DNA from 2 places in the Dyella telluris genome. Region 2 is predicted to be linked to the other one. Evidence: predicted binding sites of a transcription regulator. Region 2 holds the regulator's gene; the other holds the start of a gene.
The links. The regulator FliA, encoded in region 2, starts transcription of late flagellar genes. The targets are predictions, from matches to a motif close to TAAAGTTTNNCNNNCNNNGGCCGATAA.

Region 1: the regulator FliA is predicted to act here: its motif matches at 9,310-9,336, upstream of motA (flagellar motor stator protein MotA).

The regions. Positions count from the first base shown of each region.
Region 1 is NZ_CP060412.1:680,654-695,241, reverse strand. It holds gene H8F01_RS03300 (TonB-dependent receptor) at 1-950, opposite strand, end outside; gene H8F01_RS03295 (FecR family protein) at 1,073-2,179, opposite strand; gene H8F01_RS03290 (RNA polymerase sigma factor) at 2,172-2,690, opposite strand; gene H8F01_RS03285 (nucleoside deaminase) at 2,964-3,431, opposite strand; gene cynS (cyanase) at 3,541-4,011, opposite strand; gene H8F01_RS03275 (carbonic anhydrase) at 4,036-4,695, opposite strand; gene cynR (transcriptional regulator CynR) at 4,812-5,708, shown strand; gene H8F01_RS03265 (hypothetical protein) at 5,892-6,608, shown strand; gene H8F01_RS03260 (hypothetical protein) at 6,636-7,166, opposite strand; gene motB (flagellar motor protein MotB) at 7,365-8,399, opposite strand; gene motA (flagellar motor stator protein MotA) at 8,396-9,265, opposite strand; gene H8F01_RS03245 (SDR family oxidoreductase) at 9,485-10,234, opposite strand; gene H8F01_RS03240 (LysR family transcriptional regulator) at 10,339-11,253, shown strand; gene H8F01_RS03235 (MFS transporter) at 12,287-13,537, shown strand; gene H8F01_RS03230 (DUF3455 domain-containing protein) at 13,695-14,225, shown strand; gene bluB (5,6-dimethylbenzimidazole synthase) at 14,454-14,588, shown strand, end outside.
Region 2 is NZ_CP060412.1:1,135,283-1,149,870, forward strand. It holds gene H8F01_RS05310 (SphA family protein) at 1-706, opposite strand, end outside; gene H8F01_RS05315 (AI-2E family transporter) at 1,207-3,144, opposite strand; gene H8F01_RS05320 (chemotaxis protein CheW) at 3,234-3,695, opposite strand; gene motD (flagellar motor protein MotD) at 3,748-4,890, opposite strand; gene H8F01_RS05330 (flagellar motor protein) at 4,905-5,645, opposite strand; gene H8F01_RS05335 (chemotaxis protein CheA) at 5,648-7,618, opposite strand; gene H8F01_RS05340 (protein phosphatase CheZ) at 7,787-8,428, opposite strand; gene cheY (chemotaxis response regulator CheY) at 8,425-8,832, opposite strand; gene H8F01_RS05350 (RNA polymerase sigma factor FliA) at 8,965-9,741, opposite strand; gene H8F01_RS05355 (nucleotide-binding protein) at 9,743-10,666, opposite strand; gene flhF (flagellar biosynthesis GTPase FlhF) at 10,681-12,114, opposite strand; gene flhA (flagellar biosynthesis protein FlhA) at 12,246-14,339, opposite strand; gene flhB (flagellar biosynthesis protein FlhB) at 14,350-14,588, opposite strand, start outside.

The DNA.
Region 1 (14,588 bases), 450 kb from region 2:
TCGTCCGTGCCCTTCAGGTAGGTGTCGCTGGCTTCCTTCGACACATCGGCGAACAGACGTGTGCTGGAACCCAGCTGCTCGTCGGCGCTGATGCCGCCTGCGCGGGTGTTCCAGCTGCCATAGGTGAGGTAGGGCGTGATGCCCGGCACGTCGCTGGGGTCGCGCGAGCGCAGCGCCACGGTGCCACCGAACGTGGCATTGCCGATGGTGGCGCCACCGCCCGGGCCGCGGTCGATTTCCGCCTGGCCCAGCACGTGGTTGTTGAAGTAGGCCGAGGTAGTGTGGTGCAGGTCGCTGGCGTCGCCGAAGGGGATGCCGTCGAAGGTGATGTTGAACTGGCCATCCTGGAAACCACGGATGCTGATGCCTTCGTTCTTGCCCATGCCCGGGCCTTCGGGCGAGGTCACCGTCACGCTGGGCGCGTACTTGATGATGTCGTCGAAGTTGGAGTTGAAGCGCAGGCCGTCGCGGATGAAGCGCTCGTCGATCACCGAGGTCGGCTGCACGGCATCCAGCGGCGCGGCGCTCGGGGCCAGTGTGTTCACCGCATTGGCGCTGACGCTGATAGGGGCCAGCTCGTGCGTGGCGTCATTGGCCTTGGTCGTCGGGCCGCGGGACGCTTCGGCGCCCGCGGCCGAGGGCTTTCCCGCATCGGACTCGCGGATGATGGTGACGGTGGTCGGGGTGATGAAGCGGTAGCCTAGGCCCGTGCCCTTGAGCAGCTGGCTCAGCTGGGTCTTGGCATCCGTGCCGGCGGGTACGGCGCTGCTGCGCAGGCTGCCGGTGACGTCGGCGCTGTACACCACCTGCACGCCGTTGCTCCGCGAAAACTGATCCAGTGCCTGACTCAGCTGCATCGGCGGAATGGCCGGTGCCGTGTCGGCAAGCGAAAGGGTGGGAATGGCGCCGCCGAGCAGAAGCGCGATATGAAGAGCAAGCCGTGTACGCATGGAGCCGATAGCCTTCGATGGAGAGTCTGTAAGGCGGCAGGAGTGGACCTCCTTGCCGCTGCCTGACTCTCTACGAGTGCCCAGCGCAGCCATTGGGTACCTTTTTCTTCATGAATTTTTTCTTACAGCCGGCGGACGTCCTTCAACGGACCGTTGCCGGCATACACGCGCACGCTGTCTGCGCCGCGCGCCACCTGCACGCCCGGCAGGGTCTGCAGGTAAGTGATGAATGCGTCGACATCCCTGGCATGAAAGCGTCCGGAGATGCGCGTGGCCGCCACGCCGGCATCCTCGATATCCAGCGGCTGCGTGGTGTACGCGTTGAAGCGTCGCGCTACCTCGGCCACGGTGGCTCCTTCGAAATGGATGTCACTGGGTAGCCAGGCGGTGCTGTCGGACAGATTGGCCTGGCGATCGACCAGGTCCAGCGAACCATCGTCGTGCAGGCGTGCTTGCTGGCCGCCGGAGAGGTCAGCGACCAGCGAACCGATATTGTCCGGGCTGGCCATCCACGCAGAGTGCGCGGGCTGCCACACCTTGACCCGGCCACTGATCACGGTGACGCGGTTGCCGTTCTTGCCAAGATGGACGTCGAACACCGTGCCGATATCCTGCAGTTCATTGCGCCCCAGCCTGACCTTCAACGGACGGGCCGGGTCGTGCGCCACATCAACCAGTGCACCACCGCGCCACAGCTCGACGCGGCGCTGCGTCAGGTCAAATTGCGTGAGCACGATGCTGTTGGCATCCAGTTCCAGCTGCGATCCATCGTCCAGCTGCAGGCTGCGGACCTGGCCGGCGTCGGACGCATAGGCGTCCCAGTGCACCGGCGATTGCTGCAACCATGTGGGTGCGCCCAGGCACAGCACCAGTGCGGCAGCTGCAGCCTGCATCGGCGCGCGGCGCCAACGGCGTGTGGGCTCGGTCGCCGGCCGGCCGCTCTGGGTGCTCAGGCGCAGCGGCGTCACGGCGTGCTCCTGTGCGGCGTGCTCCTTCAGCTGCGCAGTCGTCAATGGATCAAGCGCCGCGGCTGCGGCGAGATCGCCATGCAGGCGCGTCATGGCCAGGTACTCCGCCACGTGGGCGGGAGAGCGGCACAGCCAGTCCATGAAGGCGGCATGCTGCTCCGCACTGAGCCCCTCGCGCTGATCCAGGTACCACTCGGCCGCTTCTTCGGCGATGCGGCGCTGCTGGTTCGTCGGTGCCTGGTGGCGGGCGAAATCATTCATAGCGGGCCATCCCCAGACGGCACACGGCCAGCGCCTTGACGATGTATTTCTTGACCATGTGGGTGGAGATATCCAGGCGCTCGGCGATATCGCGATAACCCAGTTCGTCACGGTAGTGCATGACCAGCGCTGCGCGGCATTTCGCCGGCAGCCGGCCAATGGTGTCGGCCAGCCGTTCCCGCCGCAGCGAGCGATCCACCCCGGCAGCCGCGTCGCAAGGCGTGGCCAGCCGCTCGATCACTTCCTCCAGGTCATCGCTGCCCAGCGGGCTGCGCTGGCGCCGCGTGGCGTGCTCCTTCACCAGGTTGGCCGCCACCGTGAACAGATAGGCCTCCGGATTCTGGATGACCGCACCCTGGTCACGATCCGTGCGCAGCAGGCGCAGATAAAGCTCCTGCACCAGATCCTGCGCATCCCAGGCATGCGCCGTGCGTTTGAGGAAATAGCGGTAGAGCGTGTCGTGCTGCTGCTCGAACAACCGGGCCAGCCCGGACGTGGAATCGACGGTCACATGCACTCGCGACGCCGCCGAAGGCTTCAGCGGCTGGGTGTTCGTGGATGTCGCACGTTAGTCGTGCATTGTGACGGCTCGATGAAATGGTAAGGGGACCGGGGTCGCGGATCCCCTTGAAGTAGCCCGGATGAAGCGAAGCGGGAATCCGGGAGGGCGTGGCGTGTCGCAACCTGTGGGATGGCGAAACCCTTGCCTTGAAGTGATATCGAGCCATGGCGGCGCTTGCTCCCGGATTCCCGCTTCGCTTCATCCGGGCTACGGGGTGTCTGATTACTTCGCGTTGAGTTCCTTCCAGCGCTGGTACACCTTGATCGCGCTTTCGTCCTTCTGCTGCAGCATGGGCATGCGGCGTTCGCCGATGGGTTTGCTGAATTCGGCGTAGAAGGTATCCAGCTCGAAGTACTTGCGGTCGTCACGGTAGAACGGCGCGTAGTCTTCGCGGGTGGTGATGTAGATGACCTGCCGGGGACTGCAGTAGTACATCGAACCCAGGCACATCGGGCAGGGGCTGGCGAGGATATAGATATCGCAATCGGTCAGGTGTTCGGTGCCGAGTTTCCGGCAGGCTTCGCGCACGGCGAGGATTTCCGCGTGCGCGGTGGGGTCCTTCGTCTGGGCGACCAGGTTGGGGCTCTCGGCGAGGATCTCACCGTTGCGGACAATCACCGTCGCGAAGGGGCGGCCGCCTTCTTCGACGTTCTTCATGGCAAGGTCGATGGTGCGCTTTACAAAATCCATGGGGTACCTCAGTGGGGCGGGCCAGGCGGAAGCCTGGCCATGAGCAATGGTGGCGAGGCGAGACCGGGCAACGAGCAAGCCGCTCGCCGCCCGATGTCAGGTGCAAGGATCAGAACGGCTTGGTGGGGAGGTACTTGCCGTCCAGCGTGATCACGGCGCGCGAACCGCCTTCCGGATCATCGATCTTCTGCACGTCGAGCTTGAAGTTGATCGCGCTGATGATGCCGTCGCCGAACTTCTCGTGGACCAGCGCCTTCAGCGTGGTGCCGTACACCTGCAACATCTCGTAGAAGCGGTAGATGGTGGGGTCGGTGGGCACGCGGTCGGGGATGCTGCCGCGCAGCGGGATGGCCTGGAGCAGCGCGGTGCCGTCGTCGTCGAGGTCCAGCTTCTTCGCAATCGCGTGGGCGGCATCCGCCGGCAACGCGTGCTGGCCAAGCAGGGCGGCCGTGACGAAGGCAATGCTCAGGCCGGTGCCGTCCGTGAGTTGTTCGAAGGAAAGATCCTTCCTGAGCTTGGTGGCGATGATGGTTTCGGACAGCGCCTGGCGGGCTGACGGCGTGTGCTGCGACTGGATCATGGGGGCTCCTTTTAATGGGGTGATTCAGGCTGCGTGGGCGTGCGATGCGGGCGTGGCGCAGACGTGGGGTTGCGCGGCGAGCGAGACGAAGCGGCCGGTGGCGCCGTCCAGTGCATCGATGCTGCCGGTCTCGATGTCGTAGACCCAGCCATGCAGGCTCACTCGGCCTTCTTCGAGGGCAAGGCGCACCGCCGGGTGCGTCTTGATGTTGGCCAGCTGCGCAATCACGTTCTCGCGCACCATCGACTGCACGCGCTCCAGCGGCGTCTTGTGCTGCCTGGCCTCATTGACCACGCGCGCCGAGTCGGCATAGCGCAGCCAGTGGGCCACGGCCGGCATATGGTCCAGGCAGGTGCAGGAGGCAATGGCGGTCATCGCACCGCAGTCGGAGTGGCCGCAGATGACAATGTCCGACACGTGCAGTGCGGAGACAGCGTATTCCACCGATGCCGATACACCGCCCGGCTCGGGGCCGTAGGACGGCACGATATTGCCCGCGTTGCGGATCACGAAGAGATCGCCGGGCTCGCGCTGGGTCACCAGTTCCGGCACGAGGCGGCTGTCGGAGCAGGAGATGAACAGGGCGCGGGGCGCCTGTCGCGTGGCCAGTTCGCGGAACAGGCCGGCCCGCTCGGGGAAGGCGTCGCGCTGGAACTTCAGGAAACCGTCGATGATGTCTTTCATGGCTGCTGCTCCGGCCCTCGGGTGGTCGATGGAGCCCACGGTACGCGTCGCAATGCATAAGGTAAAAGACTGATTTATGATGTAATCAATTGAATTTTCTTATGGAGTGACTGGCTGTGCTTTCGCGACACATCCACTACTTTCTGGCGGTCGCCGAGCACGGCGGATTCACTCGCGCGGCAGAGGCTCTCCACGTTTCGCAGCCGGCGCTGTCGCAGCAGATCAAACTGCTGGAAGAGACGCTGGGCGTGCCTCTGTTCGATCGAAGCGGCAAGGCCACGCGCCTGACCGATGCCGGAGAGGTTTACCAGCGTTACGCGCAACGGGCGCTACTGGATCTGGAGGCGGGGAAGCGCGCACTGCACGACGTGCAGGACCTGAGTCGTGGCGCATTGCGCCTGGGCCTGACGCCTACCTTCACGTCCTATCTGATCGGCCCGCTGGTGGAAGCCTTTCACCGGCGTTACCCGCATATTGTGCTGACCATCCGCGAGATGCCGCAGGAGCGCATCGAGGAACTGCTGGGCAGCGACCAGCTCGACGTCGGCATTGCCTTTGACGAAGTGCGTTCTGCCGATATCGAGGCCAGTGCGCTGCTGGAGGAAACCCTGGCGCTCGTCGTTGGCAAGGCACACCACTGCGCGGGCAAGCGGACCCTTGGGCTGCAGGCCCTGAATGATGAGTCCCTGGTGCTGCTTTCGAAGGAGTTCGCCACGCGCGAGCAGATTGACCGCTACTGCGGCGAGCATGCCGTTCATCCGCATGTGGCCATCGAGGCCAATTCGATCAGTGCCGTGGTGGATATCGTGAGGCGCACCACGCTGTCCACACTGCTGCCGGCATCCATTGCGGCCCAGCATCCCGAGCTTTTCGCCGTTGCGCTCCATCCCAGCCTGCTCAAGCGCACGGCCGTGCTGTTGCGGCGGAAAGATGCCTATCAGAGCGCCGCGAGCCGCGCCTTCGTCGAACTGACGATGGAGCAATGGCGTGGAGGAAGGAGGCGGCGAGGGTAGGGCGACACCGGCAGTCGGTGGGTCGATGGCGCCAGGGTCCGATATCATGCCGGCGGCGCGTGATGCCGACGAAGCAGGTCCGCACGCCCAGGCAGGATGGTTCTTTCGTTGCAGGGCAAGACGTTCCACATCGGTGGAGCGATCTGCCGTTTGTCCTTTCCGTTGGCCAGACAGGGTTGTCCCATGCATTTCGAGTTACCGGAAGTACACGCCCATTCGCTGAAAGCCTTTGCGAAGCACTATGTGATGATCGTGGTGAGCATCCTCACGGCGCTTTCGCTGGAGGCGTGGGTCGAGCACGTGCATCACGAGCATGCAGCCAGCGAGGCACGGGCGCGCATCGATGCAGAGATCCACCAGAACTTCGTGGAGATCACCCGGGCACGGGAGCATGATCGTGAGCGCATGCGTACGCTCGGCAAGCTCCGTGACGATCTGCTTGGCGACCTGAAAGCCCATGCGTCCGCGGCCGACATCGACAAGCACCTGCACGATGCCATGGCCGGCAATTTCTATCTCGATGGACGCTGGCCCACGCTGCGCCATGAAGCCTGGGACGTGGCCGTGGCCAACCAGTCGGCGGGCTGGATCGACGCCGGGCAGTTGCGCCGCTATTCCAGCGTATACGCCGAGCAGAGCGCCAAGGCCGCCATCATCGCCAGTGAGACCACGGCCGTGCTCAGCGAATCGCGCATGGCCGATGCCACCATCGATATCCAGGCAGGCGACGTCGAGCCCCGGGAGCTGTTGCACATCACCAATCAAATGGTGGGCGTGTTGAGCGAAGAGGTGAATGCGCTGGACGCACTGGCCAGGGACATTTCGGAGAGCTTCCCGGCGGCCACCGTGACGCCGCCAGCGAACGCGCTGGCAGCTGAGGGTGGCGCCGCCCACGGTTGATCGCCCGGGGCATCTTGCCCCGGGGCTTTAGTGCGTCGTGTCAGTGCGCGTGAGCGCCTGTGCGGCAGCTGCCGTCGTGACACGAGGCGTCGGCGAATTCGCAGGGGCCGGCTGAGTGCTGTCCTGCTTCAGGCAATCGGGAGGGGACAACGCATAGGCGTTCTGCATCATCTTGCACGTCCAGGTGATCTCGGCGCCTTCCTTGCCGTTCCGTTCGCTGGGAATCAGCATCAGGATGGGGTCGGGGCTGGTGCCGGTGTTGCGGGTGTGCAGGGTGATCAGGCCGCCGTCGGCGATTTCGGCCGAGGCCACATAGGTGCCGATGGAGGCCTTGGGGTTGTAGTGCAGGTCATTGGAACGGACCTCGGCCAGCCCGCCGCGAACCGTGGCCGCTTCCAGCACCACCACTTTCAGTGCGCTCGCATCCAGCACGGCGTCGGCAATATGTTGCCGGGTGCCTAGGGTGCGCCAGATGGGCACGATCACGGCGATCAGCACCATGACGCTCATCATCGCAATCAGCAGATTGAGCATGGACCATCGCCCAAGCTTGAACATGAGCTGCAACCTCGATCGATAGCGGTCGGTCAAGCTGTCAGGCCAGTCTTCGAGCATAGCCCGTTTTGGGTGTACATGGGGTCTACATAGCCCAAGGTTTTGCATACGCGTCGGATCGGCGGGTGCGCACGGCGCGCGGGAGAGCGCCATGCATTGATGAATGCGCACCCGTATGGTGCCCGCAAGGCACCACCTGCCTTACGGTGAGTGAGGGCCAGCCTGCGCGGGAGCATCGGCATGGCCCGCACCGTCGGGTTCCGCCGGTGCGACCGTGATGATGGCCGGCGCGGCGGCGGCGACCGGTGTCACCGTGGGCAGCGGGGCCGTGGGTACCTTCATTTCTTCGGGTCCGCTTTCCTGTGAAAGCGAGGCGGCCTCGGCCTGACGATTCATCACGATGATGCTGATGCGTCGATTGATCGGGTCGCCGGGGTTCACGCGGTCAAACGGCACGGAGGAGGCCAGGCCCACCACGCGAGCAATCTTGTCTTCGGTGAGGCCACCGGAGAGCAAGGAGCGTCGCGCGGCATTGGCGCGATCGGCGGAGAGCTCCCAGTTGCTGTATTGATGGTCGCTGGTATACGGCGCGTCGTCGGTGTGGCCCGACAGGCTGATGCGGTTGGGCACGCGATTGATGAAGCTGGCCAGCTCTTCCAGGATCTTGGTGGTGTATGGCCGCAGCTGTGCACTGCCCGTGTCGAACATCGGGCGGTTCTGCTTGTCCACGATCTGGATGCGCAGGCCTTCGGGCGTGATGTCCAGCAACAGCTGGTCCTTGAACGGTTCCAGCGCCTGGCTGCTCTCGATGGCTGCCTGCAGCTGCTGCATCAACTCTTCAAGGCGCGCGCGTTCCTGCTTGCGCGCTTCCTTTTCGATCTCCTTCGGATCGGCGCTGGCGGCCACGCCCTTGGTGTCCTTGCCGGGGCCGTGCGACATGTCCATCGCACCTCCCAGCTTGATCATGCTGTTGCTGGCGCCACCCGGGCCGGCCTGTCCCGGCGGAGCCATGGTGGCCGTGCCGGGCGTCATGCTGGGGTTCTTGAAGTATTCCGAAATGGCAGCGCGCTGCTGCCGCGTGCCCGCGCCGATCAGCCACATGACCAGGAAGAAGGCCATCATGGCGGTGACAAAGTCCGCGTAGGCCACCTTCCAGGCGCCACCGTGGTGGCCGTGCGCCGCCTTCTTTACACGGCGGATGATGATGGGCGGCAGCTGCTCGCCTTGTTCGCTCACGTCGCCGCCTTGGCGCGCGGCGCCTTGAGGTGTTCTTCAAGATCCTGGAAGCCCGGGCGCGATTGCGTGGAGAGCGCCTTGCGCGCGAATTCCACTGACACCTTCGGGTTGTAGCCGCGCAGGCTGGCGAGCAGGGCGATCTTCACGCACTCGAACGCCTTGCCGTCTTCCTGCACGCGGTTTTCCATGGCCGAGCCGAGCGGGCCAAGGAAGCCGTAGCAGAGCAGGATGCCGAGGAAGGTGCCCACCAGCGCGCCGGCAATGTGCATGCCGATGCGCGAGGTGTCGCCGTCGAGCTGGCCCATGGTGGTGACGATGCCGAGCACGGCCGCCACGATGCCGAAGCCCGGCAGCGCATCGGCCATCTTCGTCACCGCCATCGCAGGCGCCAGCGCTTCGTGGTGATGGGTTTCCAGCTCCACGTCCAGCAACTGTTCCAGCTCGTGCGGGTTCATGCTGCCGCCCACGATCAGGCGCAGGCAGTCGGTGGTGAATTCGATCAGGTGGTGCTCGCGCAGAAGGCGCGGGTAGGCGGAGAACAGCGAGCTGGCCTGCGGATCTTCAATGTGTTCCTCCACGCCGAGCAGACCTTCCTTGCGGATCAGGCTGAACAGGTCGTAGAGCATGGACAGCAGGTCCACGTAATCCTGCTTCTTGTACTTGGGGCCCTTGAGCAGGCCGATGGCATCGGTGATCGCCGCCTTGACCACCTTGGGCGGGTTGGCCGACAGGAAGGCACCCAGCGCGCCGCCACCGATGATCAGCAGCTCATACGGCTGCCACAAGGCAAGAATCTCTCCGTGCGACAGCACAAAGCCGCCCAGCACGGACGCAAGTACGACGATCGCACCGATCAGGACCAACATATTCGCTCCGGGAATTACGGAGCCCACTACTCCGCGCTGAACTTTTATCGGCGTAGAAGGTGGAAAGTTGAGCGGGGCGTGGCGTTGCCGGGCGCGGCCGGACGGTTGGCCGTCCGAAAGCCTGGCGCAAGAGTTTGCGGGCTGGTGCAGGTGTCGACAGGCGCCGAAAAAAGGGCAGTGCCGCACCCACGAAGGGGTGCGGCCCGTGTCTTCCATCCATTACAACTGGCTCATGCCGCCGTCGACGATGACTTCAGTACCGACGATGAAGGCCGACTCGCGCGCGGTGAGGTGCAACACCGTGGAGGCGATCTCTTCCGGCGTGCCGAACCGGCCCAGCGGAATCTGTGCCTGGATCTGCCCGGCCACCGCATCCAGCGCGGCGGCATCCACGCCCAGCTTGTTGTAGATCGGCGTGCTCACCGGGCCCGGGCTCACCACGTTCACGCGCACACCGCGCGGCAGCAACTCGGCCGACAAGGTGCGGGCCATGCTCACCAGTGCCGCCTTGCTGGCAGCGTAGATGGAGGTATCCGGCATGCCGATGTGCGCATTGATGGAGCCATTGATCACGATGGCCGCGCCCTGGTTCAGCAGCGGCAGCAATGCCTGCAGCTGGAAGTAGGGGCCCTTCACGTTGGTATCGAAAATCTGGTTCCACAGCGTCTCGTCAGCGTTCTCCAGCGAAGCGAACTTGGCGATGCCGGCATTGATGAAGACAGCGTCCAGGCGCAACCCGCGCCCGGTGAGCTCATGGGCCAGTGCCTTGCCGTCGGCCAGCGAAGCGGCATCGCTGCGCAGGGCAAGGGCGGTCGGGCCGATCGCGTCGGCCGCCTGCTTCAGCGCCGTGGCGTCGCGGCCGGTGATGATCACGCGGGCGCCTTCGGCGGCGTAAGCCTTGGCGGCGGCCAGGCCGATGCCACTGTTGCCGCCAGTGACGAGTACGGTTTTGTCTGCGTAGCGTTTCATGGTGATGCTCCGGAAGTGATTGGGAGGGAACGATCACCATGCTGCGCGCCAGGCCGCGCTTTGCCGTACCATGGCATCGGTGCACACGTTCGAAGGTGTCGAACATGTTGTCAGACGACGAACTGGCCTTGCTGCAAGCCATCCACGCCCGGGGAAGCCTGTCGCGCGCGGCCCAGATGCTGGGCAAGGCGCCCTCAACCGTTTCGCACGCCGCGCGGCAGCTGGAGGCGCGTTTCGATGCGCTGCTGTTCGACCGCCGCCGCTACCGCATGCAGCTCACGCCCGCCGGCCAGCTGCTGGCCGAAGAATCCGCCCGGCTGGCGCAGGACGTCTCGCGACTCACGCGCCGGGTGAAGCAGGTGGCCGGCGGCTGGGAAGACCGGCTGTGGATCGTCACTGACGAAATCCTGGAGTTCGACACGCTGCTGCCGGTCATCCGCGCGTTCGACGCCCTGGCTTCCGAAGTGCTGCTGCGCGTGACCCACGAAGTGCTCAACGGCACCTGGGAGGCGCTGCGCGATGGCCGCGCCGACCTGGTGATCGGCGCCACCAATGCGCCGCCTGCCATTCCCGACCTGCGCTGGGCGGAACTGGGTGTCATGGAGTGGGTATTCGCCGTGTCACCACGCCATCCGCTGGCGAAGGTCGCCGAGCCGCTGCAGCAGGAACCATTGCTGCCGTATCGCGCCGTGGTAGTGGCCGATACCGCTCGCGGCCTGGGCAGCCACAGCTATGGCATCCAGGGTGGCCAGACCACGCTGGCGGTGCCGAGCATGCGCGCCAAGATCCTCGCGCAGCGCGAAGGCCTTGGCGTTGGCTGGCTTCCACGGCAACGCGTGCAATCGCTGCTCAAGCGTGGCGAACTGGTGGAGAAACGCATGGCCGCCCCGCGCGAACCCAACCGGCTCTACGTTGGCTGGCGCGGCGATCACCATGGCCGCGCGCTGGAGTGGTGGCTGGAGCAACTCCGACAGCCGCGACTGGCCAAGAAACTGCTGCAAGGCATCGATGCGTGGTAAGCCACCAGCACCGTAGCCCGGATGAAGCGCAGCGAGAATCCGGGATGGGACCGCGAAACCATCACTCACCCGATACCCACCCCGAAGCCCGCACCAACGTATCTATGCCGTGCCTTCCCGGATTCCGGCTACGCCTCCATCCGGGCTACTCGCCAACACGTAGCCCGGATGTAGCGCAGCGAGAATCCGGGATGGGACCGCGAAACCATCACTCACCCGATACCCACCCCGAAGCCCGCACCAACGTATCTTTGCCGTGCCTTCCCGGATTCCGGCTACGCCTCCGTCCGGGCTACTCGCCAACGCGTAGCCCGGATGAAGCGCAGCGAAAATCCGGGATGGGGCCGCGAAGCCATCATTCACCCGATACCCACCCCGAAGCCCGCACCAACGTATCTTTGCCGTGCCTTCCCGGATTCCGGCTACGCCTCCGTCCGGCCTGCTCGCCAACACGTAGCCCGGATGAAGCGCAGCGAGAATCCGGGATGGAGCCGCGAAACCATCACTCACCCGATACCCACCCCGAAGCCTGCACCAACGTATCTTTGCCGTGCCTTCCCGGATTCCGGCTACGCCTCCATCCGGGCTACTCGCCAACACGTAGCCCGGATGAAGCGCAGCGAGAATCCGGGATGGGGCCGCGAAACCATCACTCACCCGATACCCACCCCGACGCCCGCACCAACGTATCTATGCCGTGCCTTCCCGGATTCCGGCTACGCCTCCATCCGGGCTACTCGCCAACACGTAGCCCGGATGAAGCGCAGCGAGAATCCGGGATGGGGCCGCGAAACCATCCCTCGGGGAAAGTCCGTTAGCAAAGTGAGCCCAACGCGGATGCCTGCTTTCGACCTGACGCGGGCATAAGCGTCAAGGAGCACTCAGCTGGGAGATGGCGATGATGCGCATGGTCACTCCTGGTTTCCGCAGGCGTTGGACTTGCCGGTCGATCCGATGGACCATGTCGGCACCGTGCGGCAAAGCGACCGCCTGTTGATTCACCGCTTCCAGTCATCTCGATCCGGGGTGCGGCATGAGCGAACAGAATGCTTCTCTGGAGTCTGCGGGCCGTCCTGGAAAGGCGAGTACCCCGGCGTCGGCTCCCGCCCCATCGATCGGGCCGGTACTGACTTTAGCCATGGCGGCATCCTGTGGTGTCTGCGTGGCGAACATCTATTACAACCAGCCGCTGTTAGGTTTGTTGCAGAGCGCGTTTGACGGTCAGGCCGGCATCGTTGACTGGGTTCCCACCATCACCCAGCTTGGATATGCCGGAGGCCTGGTCTGCGTTATTCCGCTTGGCGACCGCATCGCGCGCCGGCCGCTGATCATTGCGCAGACGTTGTGTCTGGTGCTGGCGCTGGTGCTTCTTGCTCTGTCACCCAATGCCCTTGTCCTGGTTGTCGCTTCGGCACTCGTCGGCATCACCGCCTCCGTTGCGCAGCAGATCGTGCCGTTTGCAGCAGAACTCGCCAACCCTGAACAACGAGGACGCGTCGTTGGAAGAGTCATGGCCGGCTTGCTGTGCGGGATTCTCTTCAGTCGGGCTTTTGGCGGGTACATCGGAGAGCAATTCGGGTGGCGTGCGGCCTACTGGTGCGGCGCGCTGCTCTCGGCCGCGGCAGCAGGCCTTCTGTGGGCAACGCTGCCCAGTCGCGCAGCCAGCACCACGGAAACCTACGCCACGCTGATGCGTTCACTGGGTACGCTCCTGGCGCAAGAACCGGCGCTCGTGCGAGCGACGACCATTCAAGCCTTGCTGTTCGGTTCGTTCATTGCGTTCTGGAGCATTCTGGCCCTGAGGCTGGAGGCCCACTTTCACCTCGGTGCAGAGGCGGCCGGTGCTTTTGGCATCCTGGGAGCCATTGGTGTGCTTGCGGCGCCCTTGGCAGGCAGGGTGGCTGATCGCAAGGGGCCGCACCTGATCATCGGCCTTGGTGCTGTCGTGATGTTGTTATCGTGGTTGGTGTTTGCAGGGTGGCCGAGCGTGGCTGGGTTGATCGTCGGCGTCATCCTTCTGGATTTTGGTGAGCAGATTGCGTTGGTCAGCAACCAGCATGTGATCTATGCGTTGCGCCCGGAAGCGCGCAGTCGGGTCAATACGGTGTTCATGGGTGGCATGTTTGTCGGTGGCGCGTTCGGTGCATGGGGTGCTGTGATCGCCTGGCAACGCGGTGGCTGGATACCCGTTGCTGGATTGGGTGCAGTGCTGGTGGTGTTGGCGCTTGCCATTCACGGTGTGAGTCGGCTGGCGCAATCCAGACGTCGCCATCTGGAAGGCTAAGCCGGCGAAGCAGGGCGCTCTTAGACACGCGAGCTATGTCATTGGGCATCCATTGTGGGTATGTATGGGTGAAGGACACCGACTTGCACGTCCATCTTCGATCCAAAGCAGACGCACGCCATGGACCAGTGAACGTTCGAATCCAACGGGAAAACCCATGAACCTAACATCGACATTCGGAAAGCGGGTCGCCGCCACATGCTTTCTTGCCGGTATCGCCGCATCGCACGCGCAGGACGCGACACCCGCCACGTTGCAGCCGCCGGCGGGTTACAAGGTGGCGTTCACGGCCAAGGCCACCGGTGTGCAGATCTATACGAGCACGGCGGAAACCGGCTCCGCGCCGAAGTGGACATTTGAAGCGCCGCTGGCGGAGTTGCGCAGCGCGAGCGGGGTGATCCATCACTACGCCGGCCCGTCCTGGGAGGCGGCCGATGGCAGCAAGGTGGTTCGCGACAAGGAGGCGCCGGTTGCCACGGTGCCGGCCAGGCAGGCGAGCGCGGATATTCCGTGGTTGCTGATCAAGGTCAGCCCCGATGCCACGCCGGGCATCTTGAGCAAGGTCGTTTACGTGCAGCGCGTGGAAACCAAGGGCGGCGTGGCGCCGGCATCAGCGCCCACGCGGGAGGGCACCAAGGTCGGCGTGCCGTATACGGCGACTTACGTGTTCTACGTCAAATCAAACTGACCGTCGCAAGAAATCACACGTAGCCCGGATGAAGCGCAGCGAGAATCCGGGGTGGGGTCAGGGGCGGGTGAATTGCCATACCCCGTGCGCACGGCAAGTCGCGGTCCCGGATTCCGCCGTTGGCTTCATCCGGGCTACGACGTGTGCTGAGGCTTCGAAACATCCGCTCGAAAGCTTCGTCTGTTAGCCTCGTCGGTGACGCCAGCCATCCTTCGAAGCTTCGCCCTCATGAGACGTTACAACGACACCGATATCGCGGCCATTTATCGCGTTATCGAACAGCGTCGCGATATGCGGCATTTCCTGCCCGAGCCGCTGGAGCCTGCGCTGCTCGAGCGCTTGCTACGGGCGGCGCATCTGGGG
Region 2 (14,588 bases):
CCGAGGGGAAACGCTTCACCAGCAGCGAATCGACGTGGAAAACCGAACCGTTCTGGTAGTTGGTGGCGTCATCCTTGGTATAGAAATCCACACCTGCCGTGGTGCTCCATTCCAGCGAACCCTGCGAGAACAGCTGCGTATAACCCACCGTCGGCGTGAACACCCAGGTATTCAAGCTCGTGTTGGCCAGATTTCCCTTGGTGTAATCGCCAGTCGGCGCTTCGATGTACAGGGCCAGCGAAAGGTGTTGTGTCTGGCTGAAGTGATGGCTGGCGATCACCGGTACGAAGGTCATGTCGTACAGGCCTGTGGCGCTGTCATGCGTGCTCGCATGCAGGCGCCCGAAATCGACATCGGCCGTTGCACCCACGTAGGCAAACGGCAGTTCGACCATCGAGGCGAAGTTCCATGACGATGGCTTGGTGTTCCAGATGTACATGCCTACGGCTTCGAACAACTGAAACTCCGCTTTGATACCCAGTGAGGACCCGCCACCCGTCAGCGGGACTTCCCTGGAGCCGCCGATGTCGCCGTTGTAATAGGCGTAGGCCAGCTGCCAGTTCCATCCCGGAGTCGGTGGCACCAGGCCCGAATAGGATGCCGCCTGCAGGCCGGTAATCGATCTGCCGACACCGCCCTCGGTCGCAAGGGCCGGTGCAGCCGCGGTAACGGCAAGCAAAAGAAGCGCAGGCACAAGTCGTTTCATAGAAGCTCTGGGCGATAAGTGGGGGCGCACCGGGACGCACGGGACGTGCGGCCTCTTATGTAAGAAACTTCTTATTTCGGCCTTCAGCGTCTACGGATCACGGGCACCGGACAAGCGAAAATCCACGTATGCCAGTTAGGTAAAAGTACGGACTACCAAGGCGATCCACGACCCAAGGGGCCCCTCGGCCACGCGAAGGAAATGCAGCACCCGTCCGAGCCGCAAACCCTGCCAGCCACCGCCAGACAGCTGCCTTACGGCTGATTTTTTCGCGCCCGGCAGATCGCTGCCGGTGCCGTCCAGGACGGATCTCCCGGACGATCTCCTCGCCGGATCCAGCGACCTCGCGTTGCACCGGACGGTGTTGCCCGCCAGCCTGCAGAGGCCATCGCAGCCGCCTCTGGTAGCGATGCAATGGACGCCCACGCCGACAGGCGCAGGCCTGTCGTGCGACCGCCTATGAGTCGGCTGTGGCTAGTTCCGTCCTTGCGGCAAGGCCATTACGCCGTCGCCGCACCGCCTTCAGGAATGCGGACAATGGCCTGCTGCGCGGCCTGCTCCAGCGAGCTGACCACTTCGTTGACCTCGGCATTTGCAGGCAGCGTAGCCTCGGCGGTCACCAGCGGCTCCGGAAACAGCACCCCCACGATGCATGCCTTGGGCAGGCGGTTACGCACCACGCTCACCACGTTGTCGTAGGCATCGCGCTCTGCCTCGGGGTGCGTGCTGACGACGTAGACCATCGAGACCGCGTCCTTTGTCGCATCCGGGTGCGGTTCGGCGTCGAACGCCGTGAAGTCGTCGATGAAAAGGTGACGCGCGTCGATATGAAGGTCGCGCAGGATGCGCGTGAGCAGCTCGGTGGAGAGGTCATCCGCCATGGAGCCCAGTCCCACGCAAAGCACCACCGATCCCGGTGCCACCGTGAGCGGGCCTTGCCAGCGACCAAAGGCATCCTCGCGATGCTGCCGCAGGCTGCGGCCGATGTTCGCGTCGTCAAGCACGGACGGGCGCCGCCGCCAGCGACTCCATTTGCTTTCGTGGCTGTCGAGGGTCTCGACCACGGTGACAATGGCACGCCGCACGGCCGTCTGTTGCACCGTGTTGATCGCGCCGGCGGAAAGGTCGGCCCGCGCCAGTTGCAGCGCTGGCAGCAGCACGGCATCGCAATAGGCCGCGAAACTCTTGCGCTTCAGGAAGTCCCGCGCCTCGCTGATGATTTCGTTGGCATCGCCCGACAGTGCGCGCTGATACACCCGTTGCGGCAGGGTGAGCGCCGGTGCATCGCCAAGCAACACATTGAGCAGGTCCAGTGCTTTCACGTGACGGCCGGCAACCACCAGGCACAGGGTCAGCGGCGTGGACATCAACAACCCCACCGGCCCCCACAGCCAGCTCCAGAAAATCGCCGCCACCACCACGGCCAGCGGCGAGAGGCCGGTGGTATGCCCGTACAGGAACGGTTCGATCAACTGCGAAACCACCACCTCGACGAACAGGTAGAGCACGATGGTCATGGCCAGCAGCGACCAGCCGGGCGCCACGGCCGCCGCAAACACACTGACCAGCGCCGCCACCAGCCACACGCCCACATAAGGCACGAAACGCAGCGCCGCGGTCAGCACGCCCCACAACGGCGCACTGGGCACGCCGATCACCGTCAGGCCCAGCCAGATCGCCACGCCCACACTGAAGTTCACCGAGAACGTGGAAACGAAGAAGCGCGACAGGCGCTCGCCCGCATCGTTGATCGCCGCCGTGGTGGCGCGCAGGTCGGTACCACCTGCCAGCCGGATGAAGCGGTCACGCAGGGATTCGTGTTCCAGCAACACGAAGATCAGTACCACCAGCACGATGCCCGCCGTTTCCAGCGGTACCCAGGCGGTGGACAGCACGCGGGTCACCAGGGTGAGCGGCGCGGACGTCGCCTTGGTCGACGCAGATGCAGGATGGGCTTCGCCCGGCGCGTTGGTCAGGTAGGGCGGCGCCACAAAGGGCAACTGGGCCGAACTGGCCGTCGCCGGCGCCGCCCCCTGCCCGTTGCCGTCGATCACCTTGCCCAGCTCGCCCTGCAGGAAATCCAGCCGGCCGAGCGTTTCCTCGCGCAGGGACTTCACCTTGGTGCGGATGGTCACTTCGTACTGCGGCAGGCTGCGCGCCACGTGGACCACCTGCGTGCCGACCATGGTGGCCATGCCGGCGACCACCACCGCCAGCACGCCGACCGCGACGAGAACTGACGAGGTGTGACCCAAACCGACACGCCGGAACAGGCGCGTCCATGGCGCCACCAGCAGGCTGAGGAAAATCGCCAGGATGATCGGCACCAGCACTTCGCGCCCGAAGTACAGCAACGCCAGCACGCAGGCCGCCGCAATGATGACGACGGCGCGCTGGCTGGCGGATGCGACGGGCGAAGCGGGGGCTTGCGACGACATGGGCGAGTCTCCTTTTCATCGCGGCATGACCGGGGCAACCCGGTTGCCCCACGGTGCCGCAAGAATAGCCTCGCCCGATGACGGATGGATCAGGCCGCTTCGTGCTCCAGCGGCAGACGGCACAGACGACGTACGTCAAGAAGTGCCACGAAGCCGCCCTGCGACGGCAGCACGCCGTGCACGGGTTCATCGTCGCGCGCCGCGCCGCCCGGCGGGGGCGGTGCGATATCCGACGAACGGGCCGACAACAGCTCGCCCACGGCATCCACGCGGATGCCCACCAGGTGCGGACCGTGCGAGAGCATCACCAGGCGCACCTGGAACGGGTCGGCGCGCCCTTCTTCCGACAGGCCCAGGCGACGCCGTCCGTCCAGAACCGGCACGATGCGTCCACGCAGGTGGCGAATGCCAAGCAGGTCGCCGGCGGAACCCGGCACCGGCGTCAGCTCGCCATCACGCAGCACCTCGCTCACCTGCGTCAGCGGCGCGGCGTAAAGCTGACCGCCAATGCGGAAGGAGAGCCAATCTTGGTTGTTGTTTGCGTGGGTCATGGCGTTGACTCCCCTGCTGATGCCTTGGCGGCTGGTAAGACAGTTATGCAAGTCATGGGCCATGCTCGGGCGAGGTCACCCGCGCACCGCCCACCGTGATCGCACCAGTGGCGACATCGGGTAGCGTCGCGTGCGGCGCGAGATCCGGCCGGGCATCGCCATCCTGCTGCGCGGTGCGCACCGGCCTGGACAGAATGACCTTGTTCACCGGTACGTCGTCGACCGGTTTGGGCGCTACCACCTCGATGGTGGGCGTGGCACCAGGGGCATCGGCGTTCGCGGAGGCCACGGCAACGGGAGCTGCGCTGGAGGCCGGGGCCGGGGCGCCGTTGTCGTCCGCGGTCAGTTGGCCGCTCTGCAGATCATTGAGGAGGCGCTTGGGTGCGTCTTCCCCGCTCAGCACCACGATCAGCACGCGGCGGTTGTGGTTGCGGCCGTCCGGGGTGGTGTTGTCCGCGCTGGGCCGATACTCGCCCCAGCCCATGATGCCCAGTCGCGACGGGTCAACACCTTGCTCCGAAAACAATCGGGCCACGCTCGCCGCGCGTGCGGCGGAGAGTTCCCAGTTCGACGGATACAGCGCGGTATTGATGGGTCGGTCGTCCGTGTAACCCTCCACGCGCACCGCATTGGGGAAGGGCCGGAGGATGGACGCCATGCTGTCCAGCACCTCGTTCGCCTCGGGCGACAGCTTGGCCGCGCCGCTGGCAAACAGGATATCCGTACGCAGCTCGATCTCCAGCCACGAGGTGGTCTTGCGCACGATCACCATCTGCTTGTCGATCAGCGGCTGCAACGCGTGCTGCACCTGGTCCCGGATGGACTCCAGATTGCGCTTCTCCTGCGACATCGATGCCGAACGCGAATCCACCGCGCGCACCAGCTGCGGGGACGCCGGAATCGGCACGCTCACGGGCGTGGAGGCCGCACCCGGCCGGGTCTGCGGCGAGGCGATGGCGGGGTCGACGTTGCGCGGCTGCGCGCGCGTCTGTGGCATCGGTGCAATCACGCGGCTGGAGCCGTTGAACGCCTCGATGATGGAATTGGACATCACGCGGTACTTGCCTTCGTTCACCACGGACACCGCATACATCACCACGAAGAAGGCAAGCAGCAGCGTCATCAGGTCGGCATAGGGAATCGCCCAGGCCTCGTGGTTGACGTGGTCTTCGTGATGTTTTTTCTTCCTGGCCACGATCGTCGTTCCCGTTACGCCAGGTAGCCTTGCAGCTTCGCTTCGATCTGGCGCGGGTTCGCGCCTTCAGCGATGGCCACCAGGCCTTCGATCAGGATCTCGCGCATCTGCGTCTGCTTGTGGATCAGCGCCTTCAGGCGTGCCGACATCGGGATCATCAGCAGGTTCGCCAGCGCCACGCCGTAGATGGTCGCGACGAACGCCGCGGCGATGCCGTGACCCAGCTTGCTCGGGTCGGCCAGGTTCTGCATCACCGCCATCAGCCCCATCACCGCACCGATGATGCCCATGGTCGGCGAGAAGATGCCGGCGTTCTCGAACACCTTGGCACCGGCGAGGTCGTGGTGTTCACGCGCGTCCACTTCCACTTCCAGCACGCCGCGGATGGCCTCAGGCTCGCTGCCGTCCACCAGCAGCTGCAGGCCCTTGCGCACGAAGGTGTCGCTTTCCGAATCGATCTGCGGCTCCAGGCCGAGCAGGCCCTGGCGACGCGAGATTTCACTCCAGCCCACGATGCGGCTGATCAAGTCCGATGGCTGGTGCTGCGGCGGCTTGTACACCATGGGGAAAATCTTCATGGCGTGCTTGAGCACCTTGCCGGAGTTCTGCACCAGCAACGCGGCGATGGTGCCGAGGAACACGATGACGAAGGCCGCAGGGTTCCACAGCGCTTCCACGCTGGAGCCCTTGAGGATGGTGCCGACGATGATGACGATGAACGCCAGGATCGTGCCGATGAGACTTACCAGATCCATGGTCAGGTGTTCACTCGGAGGGAGGGGAGGAGTTGGCCGTCACTGCCGGACAAACCGGCAAGATCCATCACCAGCGCCAGGCGGCCATCGCCAGTGACGGTTGCGCCCGCCACGGCGGGCACGCCTTCGAACAGGGGACCGAGCGGTTTCACCATCACGTCCTCGCGGCCGATCACTTCATGCACCAGGCAACCCACGCGCATGTGGCCGATGTGCAGCACCACCACGTGGCGACCCGCCGGGCCTTCCACGCCGATCCAGCCGCCGAGATCTGCCAGCGCCAGCGCGCGACCGCGATGCGCGGCCACTGAGCGGCCATCCAGCTGTTGCTGCTGGCCCGCGGCCAGCTCGAAGACCTCTTCCACGTTGCTGAGCGGCAGCGCCAGCAGGCGTCCGCCCACGCGCACCATCAGCACGCGCTGAATCGCCAGGGTAAGCGGCACCGCCAGTTCCAGCGTGCTGCCCTTGCCCAACTGCGAGCGCACGCTCAGGGTGCCGCCCAGTTCCACCACGCGCGTCTTCACCACGTCCATGCCCACGCCGCGACCGGAGATGTCGGAGACGGTGGCCGCGGTGCTGAAGCCGGGGCGGAAGATGATTTCGTAGCACTCGTTCTCGGTGAGGCGCGAGGCCTGAGCCTCGTCCATCAAGCCCTTCTCCACCGCCTTGCGGCGCAGGACCTCGGGATTCATGCCGCGCCCGTCATCGGACACGGTGATGACGATGCGCTCGCCACGCTGGCTTGCGCCCAGCGTGACCTTGCCCTTGCGCGGCTTGCCGGCGCGCTCGCGCTCTTCCGGCATTTCCAGGCCGTGGTCGAGCGCGTTGCGGATCAGGTGCACCATCGGGTCGGCCAGCGCCTCGACCAGGCTGCGGTCCAGATCGGTGCCTTCGCCTTCCTGCACCAGTTCCACGTCCTTGCCAAGCTGGCGCGACAGGTCGCGCACGATGCGCGGAAAGCGCTGGAACAGGCGGCCGACCGGCTGCATGCGCATGCCGAGCACCGCGTTCTGCAGCGCATCGGCCACGCGATCGAGTTCGGTGGCGGCGAGTTCCAGTGTTTCGTCGCCCTGCTTGGCCGCCAGGCTCAGCAGGCGATTGCGCACCAACACGAGTTCACCGGCACGATGCACCAGCGCATCGAGGCGCGCGGTATCCACGCGTACGGTATTTTCCGGCGCGGGCGCCGCGGCCTTGGCGGCAGCGGCAGGAGCCGGCGCGGGCGCGGCAACCGGCGCAGGAGCTGGCGCGGGCGCCTGCGTGCCGGGCACGCCGCCCTTGCCATGAAGATTGTCGAGCAGCGATTCGAACTCGTCGTCCGAAATCGAACCGGCCGGCGTGGCCGCCACCGATGCATCCACCGCACCGGGCATGCCGCCCTTGCCGTGCAGGTTGTCCAGCAGCGCTTCGAATTCGTCGTCGCTGATGCTGCCCGACTCGGGTGCAGCCGCCGGCACGCCCGGTGACCCGCCGGTGCCGTACAGGCTGTCCAGCAGGGCCTCGAATTCCGAATCGTCAATGGTGCCGTCGCTCGGTGGCGGCGCCACCGGCGGGGCGACCGGCTTGGGTGCCGCAGCCGGCTTGGGCGCCGCGGCACCCGGCGTCAGCCGCTGCAGCAGCGCCGGCGGCGGCATGGCCATCGACTCGCCGGCGGCCAGGGCCGCCATCATGTCGTTGAGCAGGTCCAACGCTTCCAGCAGCGCGTCCATGCGGTTGGCATCGAGCAGCAATTGCCCGTTGCGCGCCACGTTGAGCAGGTCTTCGGCGTGATGGCACAACTGCACCATCGGTTCGATGGCGAGAAAGCCCGCGCCGCCCTTCACCGTGTGGAACGCGCGGAACACGGCGTTCAACAGATCGGCGTCACGCGGCGCGCTTTCCAGCCCGACCAACTGCTCACCCAGGCGCTGCACAAGCTCCCCGGCTTCCACCAGGAAATCGTTGCGCAACTCGCTGTCCAGCGTGGGATCCATCATTAATCTGCCTTTGAAACCTTTCCATGCGCCCGGTTCTGCCCCACCGTCATTCCCGCGGAGGCGGGAATCCAGTGACGTTCACACCAGCGCGAAGGCGCTGAATCCCCGCTTCCGCGGGGATGACGGTGAGGAACCAAGCACCATACCGAGGCCATGATTGGGCGCTTAGAAACCGAATTCGCTCAACAGGCGATCTGCCTCGTCCTGGCTGGTGACCTTCACCGGGCCCGCGGCGGCTTCGCCCGAAGCCAGCGCGCCGGTCAGGCTCACCAGTTCCAGCAGCGAGTTCTCCACGCTGCCGATGAAGTTCACGACCTTCTTGATGCGCTGGCCAGACAGGTCCTGCCACGACTGCGCCACCACGAATTCGGCCATGCCTTCGCGATGCTCGTTGGCAAACGTCTGCGCCTGCTTCGCCAGTGTCAGCACCGTGTCGCCATCGGCACTGCCGTCGATCACGCGGGCGGCGCTGTCGGCCAGCGCGTCGGCCTGCGGACGCATGCGCTCGGCGAAATCCAGCGTGCCGTGTGCGGCCTGCGAGCTCATTTCGAGCACTTCTTCCAGATGCTGGCGCGCATCAGCCACGCTGCCCGGCACGCCTTCCTGGGCCAGGTCGCCACCGAGGCGACGCACGGCATCGTGCAGGTCACGGGCCAGCAGGCCCAGCGCGCGGAACATGCGCTGTTCACGCTGGCGCACCAGCACGTCGAGCGCCTGCTCGAAGGCGACGCCGTCGGAGCTGTTCAGCAGGTCATGCAGTTCCTGCGGCATGGCTTCTCCCGCCATCAGGGACACTTGTGCGTTCATGCGCTCGCTCCGCTGGCGGCCAGGCGTTCAAAAATCTTGCCGAGTTTTTCCTGCAGGGTGACGGCGGTGAACGGCTTGACGATGTAGCCATTCACGCCGGCCTGTGCGGCGGCGATGATCTGGTCGCGATTGTTTTCCGCGGTGACCATGAGCACCGGCATGCCCTTCAGCGTGGGCTCGGCACGGATGGCGCGCAGCAGATCGATGCCCGTCATGTTGGGCATGTTCCAGTCGGTCACGACCATGTCGAAGCTGTTGTTGCGCAACATGGTCAGTGCGTTCTCACCGTCGTCGGCCTCCTGGATCAGCCCGTTGCTGAAACCCAGTTCGACCAGCAGGTTGCGAACGATGCGCCGCATGGTGGAAAAGTCGTCCACCACGAGGATCTTCATATTCTTGTCCAAACGCTTTCTCCGCTGCGCGTTACTTGGCTAGATGGGTTTGCTGAAACGATGGCATGTCGCTGGGCGCCAACCCGTGGCCGTCGCGCTGCGTGAACCGGAAGCCCGCCTGCTGCTCCGGCGATCGCGCCCGTGTCACATGCCTTTCGTTCCCTTCCTTTGTTTCTTCGAGGCTTCCTGCTGACCCTCGCTCCAGCCGCTCATGCGCGCACGCAAGCGCACGATGGCCTGGCCGTGGATCTGGCACACGCGTGATTCGGTCACGCCGAGCACCGCACCGATCTCCTTGAGGTTCAGCTCTTCCTCGTAATACAGGGACATCACCAGCTGTTCGCGCTCGGGCAGGCTGCCAATGGCTTCCACCAACGCCCCGCGCATGTCGGCATGCTCGACGCTGTCGGCGGGGCTCAGGCTGTCGCCGTCGGCCACGTCGAACGCCGCGCCACCGTCCGCGTCGTCCGGCGCGGAGAGGCTGAGCAGGCGAGCGCTCGCGGCGTCGGCCAGCACCTGGTGATATTCCTCGGCACCCATGCCCAGACGCCGCATGACTTCGGCATCCTCGGCATCCGCGCCGGTTTCGATTTCAATCTGACGAACAACCTCCGCCATTTCGCGCACTTTTCGATGCACCGACCGTGGGGTCCAGTCGGTGCGCCGCAACTCATCGAGCATCGCACCACGGATGCGGATACCCGCAAACGTCTCGAAACTCGCGTTTTTGCCGGTGGTGAAATTGCGCGCGGCCTCCAGCAAACCGATCATGCCGGCCTGAATCAGGTCGCTGACGTCCACGCTGGGCGGCAGTCGGCCCATCAGGTGATAGGCGATCCTGCGTACCAGGGGCGCATGCTGGCGAACCAGTTCGTCGGCACTCTGCCGCTGCAGCTGCAGATATTCGGAAGCCACACTCATGTCACCACCCCGTCGCTACTGCGGCCTGCCTGCTGAAAAAGGCGATACGGTCCAGGCCCAGTCGCTCGGGTTCACCCCATGTATCGACCGCACCTGCCAATTGCTTGAATGCCAGCCCCGACCGGCTCGACGGCCACAGATCCACCACCGCGCTCTGGCGGCGGATGGCCTGCTTCAATCGTTCGTCGTGCGGCACATGGCCCATGAAATCCAGCGCCACGTCCAGGAAGCGGTCGCAAACCCTTGCGAGCTTCTGGTGCAGCTGCTTTGCCTCGCCCATGTTGCGCACCATGTTCGCCACCATGCGGAACCGGCGCACGCCGAAATCGCGGCTGAGCACCTTGAGCAAGGCGTAGGCATCGGTGAGCGAAGCAGGCTCGTCGCACACCACCACCACCACGTCGTCCGCCGCCGCGGCGAACATCGCCACGTTGTCGGAGAGGCCGGCGGCGGTATCCACCACCAGATAATCCGGCGGCGACACCAGGTCGTCGAAGGCGCGGATCACGGCCGCATGCTCACCCGAGCCCAGCTGGGCGAGGCGGCGCGTACCCGATCCGGCCGGCACCACTTTCAGCCCGTGCGGGGCCGGCATCAGCAGGTCTTCGATGGTGCAGCTGCCGTCGAGCAGGTGCCCGATGTGGCGCGTGGGCGAAAGGCCCAGCAGCACGTCGATGTTGGCCAGACTCATGTCGGCGTCCAGCAGGATCACCTTGTGCCCCTGCATGGCCAGCGCCATGCCGAGGTTCACCGACACGGTGGTCTTGCCCACGCCGCCCTTGCCGCCCGCCACCGCGATGGCGCGGCAGCGCTTCTGCGGCGCGCCACCACTCAGTCCGTAGGCCTGGTCACGTTCCGGCGCTTGCCGGGTGTGTCGTTCGGTCAGCGCACGCAGCATGCTTTCCAACCCCATCGCCTGATTCATTGCGAAAACACCGTTCATGCGTTCGCCACCGCTAGTCCGAATCGATCCGCCATCACCATGTCATCCGCCGGGCCGTTGCCCTTGAGCACCTGCGCGGCACGGCACACCAGCACACGCGCGTCGGCGGTGGCGATGTCCTCGGGCACACGCTGGCCGTCGGTGACGTAATCAAGCGCCAGCCGGTGACGAATCAGCACCGACAGCGCACCGCCGAGGCTGGGTGCCTCGTCGAGCTTGGTAAGAATGCAGGCGTGCGGCTGCACCGGCAGGTAGGCGCGCACGGCCTCGTCGAGCGAGGATGCGTGCGCGTTCGCCGCCAGCACCAGGCAGGCGCGCAAGTCGCCGCCGTTGCGCAGCACTTCCAGTTGTTCCGCCAGTCGCGGATCGCCACCGGCAAGGCCGGCGGTGTCCACCAGCACGGTGTGGCAACCGCGCAGCAGTTCCAGCACCTGGCGCAGGCTGTCGGCGTCGTAGGCCGGGTACACACGCACGCCGAGCAGGCGGCCGTAATGTTCCAGCTGCGCCGCGGCGCCGATGCGGTAGTGGTCGGTGCTGACCAGCGCCACCTGCGATGCGCCATGGCGCATCACGGCCCGCGCGGCGAGCTTGGCGATGGTGGTGGTCTTGCCCACGCCGGTGGAACCGACCAGGGCGGTCACCGTGCGGCGCTCCGCGTGATCGCGCGGGCTGATCGACAGGCTGCGGCTCAGTACGCCTAGCGGCAGATAGCGCGCCTGCTCGGCATTGATCTCCACCGGCAGCTCACCCACCAGCTGGCGGGCGACGTCCGGCTCGATGCCCAGGCGGGTCATTTCACGCAGGATGCGCGCGCGCATCGGCTGGCGGCGCTCCATGTCGTTCCAGATCAGGCTGGACAGCTGGGTTTCCAGCAGGTCGCGCAGGCTGCCCAGTTCGGCGCGGACGCGTGCGGTGTCCTGCATGGCGCGCTCGAGCATGGGATGGAGCGCGGCCGGTGCATCGGCGTCGGCCACCGGCGGGACCGGTTCGGCGGCGGCGGGTTTCGCCTCGGCAATCTTCGCGTTCGGTGCGGCGGGCAGCATCTCCACCACCTTCGTTGCCGGCACTTCCGCTGCGGGCTCCGAACGCGCCGGCGTTGCGGCACGCGATGACAGCGACACGGTGACGCCTTCGTCGTCGCGACGGTTCGCCGTCGGCAGCGGCGGCGGCAAGACGTCGGAACGTCGCGCGGCGGGCTTCATCTCCACCACGGCCGAAGGTGCCGGTGCACTGGCGCGCTCCACTTCCAGCGGTGCGCCGTGGCGGGCGGCTTCGCGCACCAGGGCTTCGTCGAAATCCACCGCGGCGATGATCTCGATGCCGTCATCCATCCGGCGCGTGGAAAGGATCACCGCATCCGGCCCCTGGTCCTCGCGTACTGCACGCATGGCCTGGCGCATGTCCGGGGCCACGAAACGCTTGATCTTCATGCCTTGCTCCGCGAAACGTCGACGATGAGCAGGTGGCTCGGACACGCGGCCATGCCGTTCGCCGCAGCCATCGAAAGCCTGTGTTTTGCGCCCGCGCTACTCATCCCTTCTTCCTTCGCTCGTCTGTTCGATTAACGACCCAGCGCCTGCACCAAACGCACTCGGCGGTTGTCCGGCACTTCGTTGTAGGCCAGTACGTGCAGGTTCTGTGCCACATGGCGCGTAAAGCGCGCGAGCCACGGACGAAGCTGCGGCGCGACCAGCAAAACAGCGGGTTCGCCGCTCATTTCCTGCTTGCGCGCGGCGTCGGCGACGCCCTGCTGCAGGCGGTCGGCAAGGCCCGGTTCCACCGCAGCGCCCGCTACACCGCCGTTTGCGAGCGATCCCAGCAGGATCTGCTCCAGTTCTGGCGCCAGCGTGATGACCGGGATCTCCGTGCCCAGTCCCGAGATCTCCTGCACGATCTGGCGACCCAGCGCGACGCGAACGGCGGCGGTAAGTGCGCCGGGATCCTGACTCTGGCTCGCGTGCTCCGCCAAGGTTTCGACGATGCTGCGCATGTTGCGGATCGGCACGCGCTCGGCCAGCAGGTTCTGCATGACCTTGACCACCACGCCCAGCGACAGGCGCTTGGGCACCAGGTCTTCCACCAGCTTGGGCGCGTTCTGGGCCAGGCGGTCCAGCAGCTGCTGCACGTCCTGGTGGCTGAGCAGTTCGTGCGCGTGGCTCTGCAGGATGTGCGACAGGTGGGTGGCCATCACCGTGGCCGGGTCCACCACTGTGTAGCCCAGGCTCTGCGCGTTTTCGCGCTGGCCCGGCTCGATCCAGACGGCCTCCAGGCCAAACGCCGGATCGCGCGTGGCAATACCCTGCAGGCCGTCCTGCACGCGACCGGGATTGATCGCCAGCAGGCGGTCGTTGTGTACTTCGGCCTCGCCCATCGGCACGCCCATCAGGGTGATGCGGTAGGTATTCGGGCCCAGATCCAGGTTGTCGCGGATATGCACCGCCGGCACCAGGAAGCCCATCTCCTGCGACAGCTTGCGGCGCACCGATTTGATGCGGCCCATCAGCTCGCCGCCCTGGTGCGTGTCCACCAGCGGAATGAGCCGGTAACCCACTTCCAGCCCCAGCGGATCGACGCTGGCGACGTCTTCCCAACCCAGTTCGAGACGCTCGGTGGGCGCAGCAGCCGGCGGCGGCACCTCGGCCGCGGCCTTGGCCACGCGCTCCTGCGCTTCGCGATCGCGCTTCACCATCAGCCATGCCGCGCCACCGCACGTACCACCCAGCAGCAGGAAGGCAATGTTCGGCATGCCCGGGATCAGGCCCATCACGCCCAGCACCACGCCCGCCACCGCGAGCGCACGTGGCTGGCCAAACAGCTGGCCCACCAGCTGCTTGCCCATGTCGGTGGACTTGGACACGCGCGTCACGATCACGGCGGTGGCGATGGACAGCATCAGCGACGGCACCTGCGCCACCAGACCGTCACCGATGGTCAGCAGCGTGTAAGTCTTGGCGGCCTCGCCGGCCGACAGGCCGTGCTGCAGGATGCCGACGAAGAAGCCGCCGACAATATTGATGATCAGGATCAGGATGCCGGCCGTGGCATCGCCGCGCACGAACTTCGAGGCACCGTCCATCGAACCGTAGAAATCCGCTTCCTCGCGCACTTCCTGGCGGCGCTCGCGTGCCTGTTCCTGATTGAGCAGGCCGGCGTTGAGATCGGCGTCAATCGCCATCTGCTTGCCGGGCATGGCATCCAGGGTGAAGCGCGCGGTCACTTCGGACACGCGCGTGGCGCCCTTGGTCACCACCACGAAGTTGATGATGGTGAGGATGGCGAAGACGACAAGACCCACGGCGAAGTTGCCGCCGATGACGAACTCGCCGAAGGCCTCGATCACCTTGCCCGCCGCGCCGGGGCCATCGTGGCCGTGCAGCAGCACCACGCGGGTGGAGGCAATATTCAACGCCAGTCGCAGCAACGTGGCCATCAGCACCACGGTGGGGAACGCGGCGAACTCCAGCGGACGCATCACGTAGATCACCGCCAGCAGGATCACCAGCGACAACGCGATGTTGAAACTGAAGAGCATGTCCAGGATGAACGGCGGCAGCGGCAACATCATCATCGCCAGCGCGGCGAGCATGATCACCGGCGCGCCCAGTCCACGGCGGCCGAGCGTTTTCAGATTGCCAAGGGCAGTAGCGGTAGCCATTGCGTTTCCGTCAGAACTTGTAGGGACCCATCAGGTCCGGATCGACATCGGGTTGCGGCGCCTTCGGCGGTTGTTCACCGCGGGCGACGGCCTGCTTGAGCTGGAACACGTACGCGAGCACCTGCGCCACGGCGACATAGAGCCCCGAAGGGATCTCGCGATCGAGCTGGGTGGTGGCATACAAGGCGCGTGCCAACGGCGGCGCTTCCACCGTGGGAATGCGATGGCTGGATGCCACCAGGCGGATCT